DNA from 4 places in the Trichococcus sp. ES5 genome. Region 1 is predicted to be linked to each of the others. Evidence: predicted binding sites of a transcription regulator. Region 1 holds the regulator's gene; each other region holds the start of a gene.
What was found. The regulator CtsR, encoded in region 1, represses protease genes until heat stress. The targets are predictions, from matches to a motif close to TTGGTCAAAAAAGGTCAAANA.
Positions count from the first base shown of each region.

Region 2: a site for CtsR is predicted at 2,031-2,051, ahead of TES5_RS03885 (ATP-dependent Clp protease ATP-binding subunit). Genes of this name have one in related genera too.
Region 3: a site for CtsR is predicted at 2,180-2,200, ahead of clpP (ATP-dependent Clp endopeptidase proteolytic subunit ClpP). Genes of this name have one in related genera too.
Region 4: a site for CtsR is predicted at 2,194-2,214, ahead of clpB (ATP-dependent chaperone ClpB). Genes of this name have one in related genera too.

Region 1 is NZ_FJND01000018.1:197-3,839, reverse strand. It holds gene TES5_RS11825 (ATP-dependent Clp protease ATP-binding subunit) at 1-2,079, opposite strand, end outside; gene TES5_RS11820 (CtsR family transcriptional regulator) at 2,105-2,566, opposite strand; tRNA gene TES5_RS11815 (tRNA-Pro) at 2,898-2,971, opposite strand; tRNA gene TES5_RS11810 (tRNA-Arg) at 2,991-3,064, opposite strand; tRNA gene TES5_RS11805 (tRNA-Gly) at 3,102-3,173, opposite strand; tRNA gene TES5_RS11800 (tRNA-Thr) at 3,183-3,255, opposite strand; tRNA gene TES5_RS11795 (tRNA-Lys) at 3,302-3,374, opposite strand; tRNA gene TES5_RS11790 (tRNA-Val) at 3,380-3,452, opposite strand; rRNA gene rrf (5S ribosomal RNA) at 3,464-3,579, opposite strand.
Region 2 is NZ_FJND01000003.1:76,818-80,460, reverse strand. It holds gene ptsP (phosphoenolpyruvate--protein phosphotransferase) at 1-1,501, opposite strand, end outside; gene TES5_RS03890 (phosphocarrier protein HPr) at 1,503-1,769, opposite strand; gene TES5_RS03885 (ATP-dependent Clp protease ATP-binding subunit) at 2,164-3,643, shown strand, end outside.
Region 3 is NZ_FJND01000006.1:2,595-6,237, forward strand. It holds partial or broken gene TES5_RS06565 (rod shape-determining protein) at 1-872, shown strand, start outside; gene TES5_RS06570 (DNA-directed RNA polymerase subunit beta) at 954-1,142, shown strand; gene clpP (ATP-dependent Clp endopeptidase proteolytic subunit ClpP) at 1,523-2,170, opposite strand; tRNA gene TES5_RS06580 (tRNA-Arg) at 2,424-2,495, opposite strand; gene TES5_RS06585 (RNA polymerase factor sigma-54) at 2,721-3,643, shown strand, end outside.
Region 4 is NZ_FJND01000004.1:4,280-7,922, reverse strand. It holds gene clpB (ATP-dependent chaperone ClpB) at 1-2,137, opposite strand, end outside; gene TES5_RS04795 (metal-sulfur cluster assembly factor) at 2,267-2,611, opposite strand; gene TES5_RS04790 (prolyl oligopeptidase family serine peptidase) at 2,670-3,434, opposite strand; gene TES5_RS04785 (Cof-type HAD-IIB family hydrolase) at 3,467-3,643, opposite strand, start outside.

The DNA.
Region 1 (3,643 bases):
CTCCATCGCCTTATAGTCATGCTTGAGGTTCTTCGCCGCGAATCCGACTGACTTCTCATCACGTAAAGCTGTTGCCCCTAAATTGGAGGTCATAATCAAGATCGTATTGCGGAAATCAACTTTCCGACCTTTTGAATCAGTCAGATGACCGTCATCGAGCACTTGCAGGAGGATGTTGAAGACGTCCGGGTGGGCTTTTTCCACCTCATCGAGAAGAATGACCGAGTACGGTTTTTGACGGATTTTCTCTGTCAATTGACCGCCTTCATCATAGCCGACATAGCCGGGTGGGGAGCCGATCAGACGACTTGTGCTGTATTTTTCCATGTATTCGGACATATCCAAACGAACCAAGGAGTCTTCTGTCCCGAACATTGCTTCCGCCAACGTTTTCGCAAGCTCTGTTTTGCCGACTCCAGTAGGGCCCAGGAACAGGAAGGAACCGATTGGACGGTTTGGATCCTTCAAACCGGAACGTGCGCGTCTGATGGCGCGAGCCACCGCACTGACCGCCTCGGATTGCCCAATGACGCGTTCATGCAACACTTTTTCCAGCCTCATCAAACGATCGCTTTCCTTCTGCTCCATCTGGTTGACAGGAATCCCGGTCCACAAAGCCACGACTTCAGCTACATCATTTTCGGTTACTTTCAGGTCGTAGTGCGTGATTGTTTGGGCTTGTTGTTCCACCATTTTTTGGAATTTCTGCTTCTTCGTCATTTCACGTTTGCGGATGCGGGCAGCTTTATCAAAATCCTGGTTCAGGATCGCTTCTTCTTTGTCTTTCGACAACTTCGCAATTTCCATCTCCAGTTTTCCGATCGGTGTATCCCCGTGTGTGACATCCAAACGGACTTTCGCGGCCGATTCATCAATCAGATCAATCGCTTTATCCGGCAATCGTCTGGAAGTGATGTAGCGCACCGATAGCTGGACCGCTGCTTTCAAGGCCTCATCCGTGATTTCCACGCCATGGTGCTCCTCATAACGGGAACGCAAGCCACGCATGATTTCAACCGATTCCTCAGGTGTAGGCTCATCGATATGGATAGGTGCGAAACGTCTTTCCAGCGCCGCATCCTTTTCGATATATTTTTGGTACTCATCTAGGGTGGTGGCACCGATCGTCTGCAATTCGCCCCTTGCCAATGCCGGTTTCAGGATGTTGGAAGCATCGATCGCCCCTTCCGCTCCGCCTGCACCGATCAAGGTGTGCAACTCATCGATGAAGAGGATGACATTGCCATCATTATAGATTTCATCAATAATTTTTTTCATTCTTTCCTCGAATTCACCGCGGTATTTCGTACCCGCTACCAGCGAACCCATATCCAACATCATGATGCGCTTGTTTGCCAATGTGTCCGGAACATCGCCGGCTACGATTTTCTGTGCCAAACCTTCCACGATGGCGGTCTTGCCGACTCCTGGTTCCCCTACCAAAACAGGATTATTCTTCGTTCTGCGGGAAACGATTTGCATGATACGACGGACTTCCTTGTCACGTCCAACGATCGGATCCATCCGGTTTTCACGCGCCAATTCAGTCAGATTGCGGGCCAAGGAATCCAACGTCGGCGTTCCTTCTTCCACTTTATCCGTCTTTTTGGCTGAACGCATATCCGGTTTGGTTGGTTGTTTGATGCCCAGTTTCTCATAGAGAGACTTACGCAACAAATTCGGATCGATCTGCAGATTTTTGATGATTTTGACTGCAAGAATTTCTTCTTTCAATAAGCCCAACAAAAGGTGTTCGGTTCCTACCAAGGGAACTCCTAATTTGTGTGCTTCGTTTGTCGCATACATAATGACTTTTTTGGCCCGAGGAGAAAATGGCAACGGTGCATTGAAGTCTTCCGCATTCATTTGACCGAAACCGGTCAGATGAACAATCTCTTCGCGGACTCCTTCCTCATCAATATCGTAGCCACGCAACACTTTTCCGGCAATGCCTTCTTGTTCCCGGACTAATCCGAGAAGCATATGTTCCGTTCCGATGGATTGATGCTTAAATTTGTGCGCTTCTTCTGTTGCCAACAACAGTACTTGGCTGGCTTTTTCTGTAAATAATTCATCCATTTTTAACGCCTCCTCTACGGGCTATCTATTCAAAGCGCAGACTGTTCAAGAAATTCCTCAACAGCAAGGCTCGTATTCTTTCTTCATGTTCGCCTGTGTATGGGGCAAGTGACTTATCCAATACCGACAACATCAGGTTTCCTTCACGTTTCGTGATGATCCCGCGACTGTATAGATTTTGGGTTACCGCAAACGCATCTTTCTGGGTGATGCTTTCGCCTACTATAGCGATAAGTTTATCCAACAATTCTACTTGATCGAGGATCTTCACTTTCATGATGCGTATATAACCGCCCCCGCCGCGTTTGCTTTCGACCGCGTAGCCTTGCTGTTCCGTAAAACGGGTATTGATGACATAGTTGATTTGTGAAGGTACGCAATTGAAACGATCCGCCATTTCATTCCTTCTGATTTCAATCTGCTCTTCTGCATTCAGAATTTTTTTGATGTATGCTTCGATGATATCTGACATATTCTGACCATGCATGGAATGGACGCCTCCCTTCCCCTGACTAATTTTGACTATTATATATTTATATTATGCTATTCCTACATAACTGTCAAATGGAAAGAGCTATCCGAGGGCTTTTACAGCAAATTATTCAAGAGAGCTTTGAAGCTCATCCGTACTGCTCTGCAGACCCCTTATAACAGCATATTTCACTAACATCTTCGACAAGATTACCGAAGAATGTTACTCATTATATACTGAAAGGTGAAAAACGGCAATATTTCTATCTGAAAAGCTGACAGGGGTTGGTTAATACAAAAATAGACGCAGAAATCATCGGAATGATTTCTGCGTCTATTTTTATTTATCGGGAAGACAGGATTCGAACCTGCGACCCCTTGGTCCCAAACCAAGTGCTCTACCAAGCTGAGCTACTTCCCGGTGATCATTTTGTAAAAAATGCACCCAACAGGAGTCGAACCTGTAACCGCTTGATTCGTAGTCAAGTACTCTATCCAATTGAGCTATGGGTGCTTCATGAATGATGATAAACTTCATTAAAATAAAAAAAAGCGGAAGACGGGGTTCGAACCCGCGACCCCCACCTTGGCAAGGTGATGTTCTACCACTGAACTACTTCCGCGTTTTTGAATGCCGGCTAAAGGACTTGAACCCTCGACCCTCTGATTACAAATCAGATGCTCTACCAACTGAGCTAAGCCGGCGTTTCAATATATTTAATTATTCTATCATTGTCGCAAGAATGATGAATGAGTTATGCAGGGCTCGAACCTGCGACCCTCTGATTAAAAGTCAGATGCTCTACCAACTGAGCTAATAACTCATGGATGGAGGTTGACGGGATCGAACCGCCGACATCCTGCTTGTAAGGCAGACGCTCTCCCAGCTGAGCTAAACCTCCAAAATATAAATGCGCGGCAACGTCCTAGTCTCACAAAGGGAAACCCTTCACTACAATCGGCGCTAAGAAGCTTAACTTCTGTGTTCGAGATGGGAACAGGTGTGACCTTCTTGCCATCGTCACCGCACATTTTTAATTAGAGAACGTTGTTCTCTCAAAACTGAATCTACAAAAGTAAAGGGATTCCGAAA
Region 2 (3,643 bases), on a different contig from region 1:
TCCATTTGCCCTCAGCGTGAGAAGCATCGATAACATGCTTGATCAGTGTAAGGATAGCAGGGTTGTAAGGTTGATACAAGTAAGAAACCTGTTGGTTCATGCGGTCTGCCGCCATTGTGTATTGGATCAAGTCATTTGTTCCGATACTGAAGAAATCTACTTCTTTAGCGAATTGATGAGCTAATACAGCAGCTGCTGGAATTTCGATCATGATACCTACTTGGATATCATCAGCGACTTCTACGCCATCGGCTAATAGATTCGCTTTTTCTTCCTCCAACATCGCTTTAGCTGCTCTAAATTCGTTCAGAGTAGCAATCATCGGGAACATGATGCGCAATTTACCGTAAACGGAAGCACGCAACAAGGCACGCAATTGTGTACGGAACATTTCCGGTTCAGCCAAGCAAATCCGGATTGCACGGTAACCCAAGAATGGATTCATTTCTTTCGGCAATTCCAAATAAGGCAATTCTTTATCCCCACCGATGTCCATTGTACGAACAACGACAGGTTTGCCTTCCATGCCTTCCAAAACAGCTTTATAAGCATCAAATTGCTCATCTTCTGTCGGGAAGTCTGAAGAGTCCATGTACAGGAATTCAGTACGGTACAATCCTACCGCTTCAGCGCCATTAGCGACAACGCCTTCTAAATCTTTAGGCGTTCCGATGTTAGCTGCCAATTCGATATGTTTACCGTCTGCAGTAACTGTATTTGCATTTTTCAGTTTGTGCCATTCTGCTTGCATTGCAGAAAACTCTTCAGCTTTCTTCTTGTATGCAGCTAATGTTTCTTCATCAGGATTGATGAAGACGTCGCCGTCCAAACCATCCAAAATGATGATATCGCCATCTTTGACGATTTGTGTGATTTCTTTTGACCCTACGATTGCAGGAATTTCCAGAGAACGGGCCATGATTGCGCTATGGGATGTGCGTCCACCGATATCAGTAACGAATCCTTTAACATAATCACGGTTCAATTGAGCTGTGTCACTAGGAGTCAAATCTTTGGCAACGACGATCACTTCTTCAGTGATTGTCGATGGGTTAGGGATTTTGACACCCAACAAGTGGCTCAAAACACGTTCCGTAACGTCGCGGATATCCGCAGCACGTTCTTGCATGTATGGGTTGTCTTCCATCGCTTCGAACATACCGATGAACATGCCGGCAACATCAGAAAGTGCCGATTCAGCATTGACACCGTTGTCTCGGATGTTGGCGTTCATCGATCCGATCATTTCCGGATCGGACAATACCATCAAATGTGCATCAAAAACTTGTGCTTCTTCTTCGCCAAGTGATACTGCCGCTTTTTCTCGGATTGCACTTACCTCTGATTTAGCGGTTTCAAAGCTTTCCAAAAGACGAGCAACTTCGCCTTCTGAATCTTCCACTTTACGCTTTTCAAAGGACAGATCCGGTTCAGTAAGCAAATATGCTTTCGCAATTGCAATACCATCACTAGCTGCTATTCCTTGTAAGTGGTTTTTCATATTACTCTGCTAGCCCTTCTTTTACCATTGTTTCAGTGATTCCAGCCATAGCGTCTGCTTCGTCCGGACCTTCTGCAGTGATGACAACATCAGCGCCTTGGCCTACGCCTAATGACATTACACCCATGATGGATTTTAAGTTAACAGATTTACCTTTGTATTCTAAATTAATATCAGAATTGAATTTGCTTGCAGTTTGCACCAATAAAGTTGCTGGACGTGCATGAATCCCTGTTTCTGCGATTACGTGATATTCTTTTCTTTCCATAGTCATAAACCCCTTTGAGATGTATTTATTTAAGGTACTTTTGATACGTTCCTATTATAACAGAAAAATGGAAAAACGTACGAAAAATAACCCTTTCATTAAATAAGATTAACATCTTTCGCTTTATACTACAACTGTTTTAAATAGAATCGTTCAAATTTTTGTCATAATTGCTGAAATAGCACTCATTTAATACAACCCCCGTTTGGATAAAACTGTCCCGGAATGAATATTTTGCTTCATTCCAAGTCAAACCTCTTGAAAGTCAAAATAGGTCAATGTATAATGGATCCATAAGGTCAGAGTTGGTCAGTGAACCTTCTTGTGAGTGTCCCTTAGCCGTTACTACTATAATATACATGTGACTATGATCCATATAGAAAGGAAGATTGCCATGCTTTGTCAACATTGCGGAAAAAAACAAGCCTCCATTCATCTGTATGCCAGCGTGAATGGACAAAGACGCCAAATCGACTTATGCCAGAACTGCTACCAAGAGTTCAAAAATGCTCAATCGCAACAAAATAATCCGAACCCAAGATCTCAAGGACCTGTAGACCCCTTTTCTTTCGGTAATCTGGATTCTTTCTTCAAACAAATACAACAGAACCAAGAACAGAATTATCAACAACCCCCTGCCTCGGAAGTTGCTCGCGGCGGTAAAGGTGGCAAAGGCGGCTTACTGGACGAATACGGCATCAACTTGACCCAACTGGCCCGCGATGGCGGTATCGACCCTGTCATCGGAAGAGACAGCGAAATCGCACGCGTCATTGAGATTCTGAATCGCCGAACAAAAAATAATCCGGTACTCACAGGGGAAGCGGGTGTCGGCAAAACTGCGGTAGTGGAAGGTCTTGCCCAGAAAATCGTGGACGGCGATGTCCCTCAGAAATTGTTGGACAAAGAAGTGATCCGCTTGGATGTCGTCTCACTCGTCCAAGGAACCGGCATCCGCGGTCAATTCGAAGAACGGATGCAGAAACTGATGGATGAAATCCGCGCGAACAAACAGATCATCCTCTTCATCGATGAAATCCATGAAATCGTCGGAGCAGGAAGCGCTGAAGGAAGCATGGATGCAGGCAATATCCTGAAGCCAGCCCTAGCAAGAGGCGAACTGCAATTGGTCGGCGCCACAACACTGAATGAGTACCGCAAAATCGAGAAGGACGCTGCACTGGAACGCCGATTCCAGCCCGTCCGCGTAAATGAACCGACACCTGAACAGACATTGATCATCCTCCAAGGCATCCGTCCGAAATATGAAGATTATCACCATGTCAAATATTCGGATAAGGCGCTGGAAGCGGCAGTCAAATTGTCGCATCGCTACATCCAGGATCGTTTCCTTCCCGACAAAGCCATCGACCTACTTGATGAGTCCGGATCCAAAAAGAACTTGACCATCAAGCCCATCGATCCGAAACAGATAGAGGAACGCATCGAAACGGCCGAAAGAGAAAAACAAGCCGCCCTGCATGCGGAAGATTACGAAAAAGCTGCCTATTATCGCGATCAGATCACGAATCTGAATAAGATGAAACAGAACCCGGCCCCAGCCGATGGCGATCCCGTCATAACAGAGCAGGATATCCAAAAGATCATTGAGATCAAGACCAATATCCCGGTCGGTGAGCTACTTGAAAAAGAACAGACGCAATTGAAAAATCTTGATGCCGATCTGAAGAAAAACGTCATCGGTCAAGATGAAGCCATCGACAAAGTATCTAAAGCCATCCGCAGAAACAGAATCGGATTGAGCCGTAAAAATCGACCTATCGGTTCCTTCCTGTTCGTAGGGCCTACCGGTGTCGGTAAGACCGAATTGGCCAAACAGTTGGCAATCGAAATGTTCGGAACCGAAGACGCGA
Region 3 (3,643 bases), on a different contig from region 1:
ACACAAAAACCGGAAAAGTTTTAGCAGTTGGGGAAGAAGCCTATATGATGGTTGGGCGTACGCCGGCAAACATCAGAGTCATTCGTCCGCTGAAAGGCGGCGTTATCGCAGACTTTGACATCACAGAAGCAATGCTGACCCACTTTATTGATCGCTTAAATGTGAAGGGTTTTTTGACTAAGCCGAACATTTTGATCTGTTGTCCGACGAACATCACTACGATTGAACAAAAAGCGATCATCCAAGCCGCAGAAAAGAGTGGCGGCAAGAATGTGTATCTGGAGGAAGAACCGAAAGTTGCTGCTGTCGGAGCCGGGCTTGATATTTTTCAGCCGAACGGTAATATGGTCATCGATATGGGTGGCGGAACGAGTGATATCGCAGTATTGTCTTTGGGCGGTATCGTAACGAGCAGCTCGATCAAAACAGCCGGTGATAAACTGGATGCCGACATCATGAATTTCGTCAAACGAGAACACAAATTGTTGATCGGTGAACGGACTGCTGAAAAAATCAAAATAACGATCGGGACCGCTTTGGAGCCTGAGAAGGAAGAGAAGATGGAAATCCGTGGCCGTGACATGGTGACGGGACTGCCGCGCACTATTTACATCACTTCGAAAGAAGTATATGAAGCGATGCACGAGACTTTGGTTCTGGTCGTGGAGCAAGCGAAGGAAGTTTTGGAAATGACGCCTCCTGAGCTGGCTGCCGACATCATCAATACCGGAATCGTGTTGACAGGTGGGGGTGCTTTGATCAGCGGAATCGAGAAACTCTTCTCGAGCGAGTTGAAAGTTCCGGTATTTGCTGCTGAAAAACCATTGGATGCAGTTGCTTTGGGAACGGGTATCCTACTGAACAACATCGATCAAAAGAATCGTCCGTCCAGCGGACTTTTCGGTTTGTTGGCGCGACTGATCCAAAAAACAAAAATAAAAAAAGGAAGATAGGTGATCGCTTTGAAATTTGATTTCAAACCTGTACTGTCAACGGTGATGTGGGTTTTGATATTCATGTTGATGGCTTTCATTCTCTTCGGAGCCGGATTGATGGTCGGATACGGTGTTCTGGGTGACGGCAATCCGGCCCTCGTGTTCAGCAAGCAGACCTGGGAACATATCTTTGATTATATCCGTTAAGGAAATAAGAAGGGCAGACAGGAACGATTGCGTTCCGTCTGCCCTTTTTTGATTTTTTTCCTGAATAGGTGCGAGCGGGTGGGGTTTCGGATTATTTCTTTGTTCTTCATTTGCTGTGCTCCGGTGAGCGAAGGCTTCGCCGGAGCACAGACGCAATTAGATGAGCGAACTCCTGAAAGGATGGCCTCGCTGGAGTTTGCACCGATATCAATCGGTCTCCGCCGGTAAGCGGGCGCCTCACCGGAGCTGCGAACTCGTATCCGCTGTTGTGCCAATGAAAAAGGTCAAATCTTTCTACCCATGCTCCACAAAATCAGCCATATAAAAACGAGGACGGCCAGCATCCTTCTGCTGGTCGTCCTCGCTTTTGTCGCATATTTTTATTTCAATGATTTTGAATTGACCATGACTTCGTCGATCAATCCGTATTCTTTCGCTTGTTGCGCGGTCATGTAGTTGTCGCGGTCGGTATCGCGTTCGATGACTTCCATCGGTTGTCCTGTGCGTTCAGCCAAAATTTTATTCAGGCGTTCGCGTGTCTGTAGGATATGGCGGGCTGCGATTTCAATTTCGGTTGCTTGACCTTGTGCACCGCCAAGAGGCTGGTGGATCATGATTTCAGCATTCGGCAACGCAAAACGTTTGCCTTTCTCGCCGGCAGTCAGCAAGAAGCTGCCCATTGAAGCTGCCATACCCATTGCGATGGTCTGAACATCCGCTTTGATGAAGTTCATTGTATCGTAGATGGCCAAACCAGAAGATACGCTGCCGCCTGGAGAGTTGATGTAGATATAGATATCTTTTTCGGAATCTTGGGCATCCAAGAATAGCAATTGCGCGATGACTGAGTTCGCCGTATTATCGTCGATAGGGCCGCTCAACATGATGATGCGGTCCTTCAGAAGACGGGAATAAATATCATATGCACGTTCACCACGGGATGATTGTTCGATTACTGTAGGGATTAAGTTCATATATGTTTCCTCCTCGTTCGTTTTGAATGAACAGTTTTTCTTTACATGGTTTATTTTAACTCATTGGTCAGGAAAGGTCAATTGTAATGTTTGTCCATAAGTCTGACGATTTCTGGTGAAATATACCTTAGTCAATCATATCGTTTCAGTCAGCAAATGTCCAAAAATAGATAGCAGAAATGCGGATTGTATTCAGGGTGAATAAAAAATCGAATAAAAAAATCTCCTCTTCCGCGAGGGAAAGGAGATTTTTTGCATTTGCTTTGCATTCAAATGCTGGGAACGTTGATGCATCAATAAAATAATACGTCTCCTGAGGGAATCGAACCCCCATCTCAAGAACCGGAATCTTACGTGATATCCATTACACTAAGGAGACAAGCAACATTAAAATTATAACCTATAGCGTGAAAGATGGCAAGGGGGAAATTCAATTTCAAATTCCAGAGTTGTCTGGGACGTCTCTTTAAGTCGGAAGAACGTCCTTTAAACTACAGAATCACCAATCCTGCTGCGATTGAAATCCAATCCCTTTAACTGAAAACGATTTCAATAAATGCTTGTGTGTGATAAAATGATTCTGAAAAGGGGAGGAGGGGTTGATGTGTCAGTTATATCAAGTGTGCATATGGATAAGGAAAGCTTAGAGGAATCGCTGAAGCTTGTGGGATACGACAACGAGGAGTTGTTCGCTTATCTTCAACAAAAAGCGTTGGGCAATCCTTTGATCGAAGTGAAAATAAATAAAGAATTCGACGAACGCGCTGTAAAAGAAAAAACGGTTGTATACAAGCCGGATAAGGACGACCCTATGGACACTGCTTCCGCAATGGATCAAGTGTCTGAAGAAGTGCCGGCGTTGGATACTTTTTTATTGGAACAAATCTATGCAAATATGCGGGATACACCCTTGCGCGATTTGGTGTTATTCTTGGTGGCGTTCATCAATCCGGAGGGGTACGTCACCATCAATCTGAATGAAGCCGCGGAACAGAAGGGCGTCGAACCGATTGAGATGTTGGATGCATTGACGCTTCTGCACCAATTGGATCCCCCAGGTGTGGGTGCCCGGAATCTGCAGGAATGTCTGATGCTGCAGACGGAGCGGGATGAACACGCGCCGGAAATCGCCTATTATGTCTTGGAAAATTTCTTCACGGCTTTCAGTGATAAAAACTGGCAAGAAATAGCGGATGAAATGGCAGTTGATCTGGCCGACGTGAAAAGTGTATTCGAGTATGTCCAATCGTTGGACCCGACACCGGGATCCGCATTCGGCGATGACAATCTATTTTTGCCGAGACCGGATCTTTATCTGCAACTGCTGGATGGGCACCTGACTGTGAAATACAATGAGTGGGCTTCTCCATTTGTTGTTTTTCAAAAAGAATATTATGAAGAGATGCTGCAGCATGATGATGAAGACGTACAACAATTTCTGGCAGCGAAGAAAACGGAAGGGGAGCAACTGCGGTCGGCGTTGGCATTCAGAAAAGAAATGTTGCTTGCGGCGGGAGAATTGATCTG
Region 4 (3,643 bases), on a different contig from region 1:
TCAGACGTCCCTTCGAATCGGTCAAACGTCCATCATCCAATACTTGGAGTAAAATATTGAAGACATCCGGGTGCGCCTTTTCGATTTCATCCAATAGAATGATCGTATAGGGGCTTCGTCGGACCGCTTCCGTCAATTGGCCGCCCTCTTCGTAGCCGACATAGCCAGGGGGTGCCCCGATGAGTCGAGAAACCGAAAATTTTTCCATGTATTCGCTCATATCGATCCGAACCATATGTTCATCGGAGTCGAACAAATTTTCAGCCAAGGCTTTGGCCAACTCCGTTTTCCCGACTCCTGTCGGTCCCAAGAAAAGGAAGGACCCTATCGGACGGTTCGGCGATTGGAGGCCAGCACGCGAACGCAAAACAGCATTCGTGACACTTTCTACTGCTTCTTCTTGGCCAATGACACGCTTGTGCAGCGTTTCCTCCAATTTCAGGAGTTTATCCCTTTCACCTTCAACCAGCTTCGTCACAGGGATGCCGGTCATCCGTCCCACCACTGTCGCGATTTCGTTCTCGGTGACCGATTCCTGGACTAGATTGCCGGCTTTATTCCTTCGGGTCGCGTTTTCTTTTTCAAGAGCCGCCAATTCCTTTTCCATCTGAGGGATACTGCCGTGGCGCAAAACCGCCGCCCGTTCCAAATCATAATTGGCCTCGGCATCCTCCAATTGTCTGCGCGCGTCCTCCAGGTCCTCCCGTTTGGCACGCAGCTTTTCGACTTCTTCTTTTTCGTTACCCCATTTCATGCGCAACTCATTTGATTCTTCGCGCAGATCAGCCAACTCGACTTGCAGAGCCGCCAATCTTTTCTTGCTCTGATCATCGGATTCCTTTTTCAAGGCCGCCTCTTCTATCTCCAGTTGCATCAATTTGCGGCTCACCTGATCCAACTCGGTAGGCATCGAATTCATTTCCACTTTTATGTTCGCGCAAGCCTCATCGACAAGATCGATCGCTTTATCCGGCAGAAACCGGTCAGTGATGTAACGATCGGATAAGGTCGCGGCCGCAACAAGGGCGTTGTCATGGATGTTGACGCTGTGGTGGATCTCATACCGTTCCTTCAACCCCCTCAAGATGCTGATTGTATCAGAAACTGTCGGTTCTTTCACCAAAACCTTTTGGAATCTTCGCTCCAAGGCCTTATCCTTCTCCAGATTTTGACGGTATTCATCCAAAGTGGTCGCTCCGATGCAGTGCAATTCGCCTCTGGCCAGCATAGGTTTCAGCAGATTGCCGGCATCCATACTCCCCTCGGTTTTTCCTGCCCCGACGATCGTATGGATCTCATCAATGAAAAGGATGATGCGGCCGTCGCTTTTCTTCACTTCCTTCAATACCGCTTTAAGGCGTTCCTCGAATTCCCCACGGTACTTAGCTCCCGCAATCAATGAGCCCATATCCAACGAAAAAATTGTTTTGTCTTTCAAATTATCCGGTACATCTTTTTTCACAATCCGTTGAGCCAAACCTTCCACAATGGCGGTCTTGCCTACGCCAGGTTCACCTATCAGGATCGGATTATTTTTTGTTTTCCGCGACAAAATGCGGATGACATCCCTGATTTCTTCGTCCCTGCCGATTACCGGATCTTGTTTTCCGCTACGCACCGCTTGCACGAGGTCTATGCCATACTTTTCCAATGCTTCATACTGATCTTCCTGATTCTGCGAAGTCACTCGGTCTCCCCCTCTCATATCCTTGATTTTTTCCGCGATGATTTTTTCCGTCAGGCCTAGATTAACCAAAAATTTGGTCAATGGATGATTTTTCAGTGTCATCAAGCTCAAAAGCACCGTATCAGTGGCGATGAAATCATCCTTCAACTCCGACCGCTTACGATCCGCTTCCAGAAAGAGATTGTACAGATTCTGACTGAATGTTTGCCCGTACTGGACGGAAGTGCCTTCAATCACCACTGATTTATCCAGTTCCTTATCAACGGCTGATTCAAATGCATCGATTGCAATCCCTGAATCACTATAAAAATTGCGCGCAAAACTATCCGGCTGCAGAAATATTTTCCACAGATGGGCGACATCGATGGTCTGGTGCTTGCGCACCATGGCGATACGTTGCGCTTCTGCGATTGCCTGCTGTAGGGCTGTCGTCATTTTTTCCATTTCCATGCTAGGACCTCCTCAAAAAATCTACTGATATATCTTTATAGGACAAGTATACGACTATGGTCAGAATTGGTCAAATGATAACCCGAAAAAAAAGAACAACAAAGGTGATTTCCTTTGTTGCTCTTCTTATCATCGGATCCCTAACGCGATGCGTGCATATCGGGACATTCTGTCTGTCGTCCAGGCTGGATACCACACCAATTTCACTTGTGTTTCGGTTACTTCAGGAACGTCTTTCATAGCACGATGAATTTCATCGGTGATGACATCCGCCAATGGGCAGCCCATCGTTGTGAGTGTCATCTTGATCAGGCAGAATCCATCCTGTTCCAGTTCCACTTCATAAATCAAACCTAAGTTGACGATATCTATTCCTAATTCCGGATCTATCACTTGCTCAAGCGCCGCTAAGACGCGTTCTTTTATGCTTTCCAATTCTTCTTGCGAAAATTGGGGAGTTGTCTCTTCAGTCATTGTAAACACCTCTTACCTTTCTGGATTAATTAGATAATAACAGTTTGTGCATAGAAATTCAATGCGAATATACGTTACCTAAAAATACTGCCATTTCCTCAAAAATAGCGTAAGGAACCCGGTGTCCGGCACCTTCTGTCGACCGGAAACAAATGTTATCTGCATAGGCTTCTCCGCTGATGGAGTTGACGAACTGCTCCATCTGCTCGTACGGCACACTCTCGTCGGCGGTACCGTGCCAGATATAAAACGGCGTGTCAACGAGCGATTCCGGATGTTCTTTGAGGCTCAGGTTTTCAAAAGGCGCCATCAACGCATTGACCTTCTCGTCATCGAGCGGAGGCAGACCTTCCGCCCAGCGGGACTGCAGTGCCCAATGGGACAACCCGACCGGATCCGGACTGCCCATCAAGCAGGCTGCCGAATGGATCCATGGATATTGCGTCAAAGCGATACAGGTCGTGATGCCTCCCATCGAAAGGCCCGTGACCGAAACAGTTTCTCTTTTTGCCAATCCCGCTTCAACATAGGCTTCCACAATGTCAGGAAGCTCTTTTATATTTTTCAGGACTACCGACCAGAATTCTGCTGCCGGTTCGCCAGCATAGGCTTCCTCTTTGCGTTCACCATGACGATAGGCATCGGGGATGATCACCCGCATGCCGTTGCTGGCTAATGCATATCCGGGCTCCAAACCTCTCTCCTTTTGGTTTGTGATGCCATGATAAAAGAACACGAGCGGAGTCGTTTCTTGTTTCTTGTCTTCTTCAACGATTTCCAGAATCGGTATATCATTTATGATTTTTCTTTCGATCAAAATCACATTTATCCCTCTTTTTCAGCTCTGATCGGCTGTTATAGGCAAAAATATTTTTCCAGGTATATTGCCAAGCCGTCCTCATGATTCGTATGCGTCGTCACATCATCTGCAATGCGCTTTAATGCCTCAATACCATTTTGCATAACGACCCCATGTCCCGCATAGCGAATCATTTCCATATCGTTATCTTCGTCACCGAAGGCAAGAATATC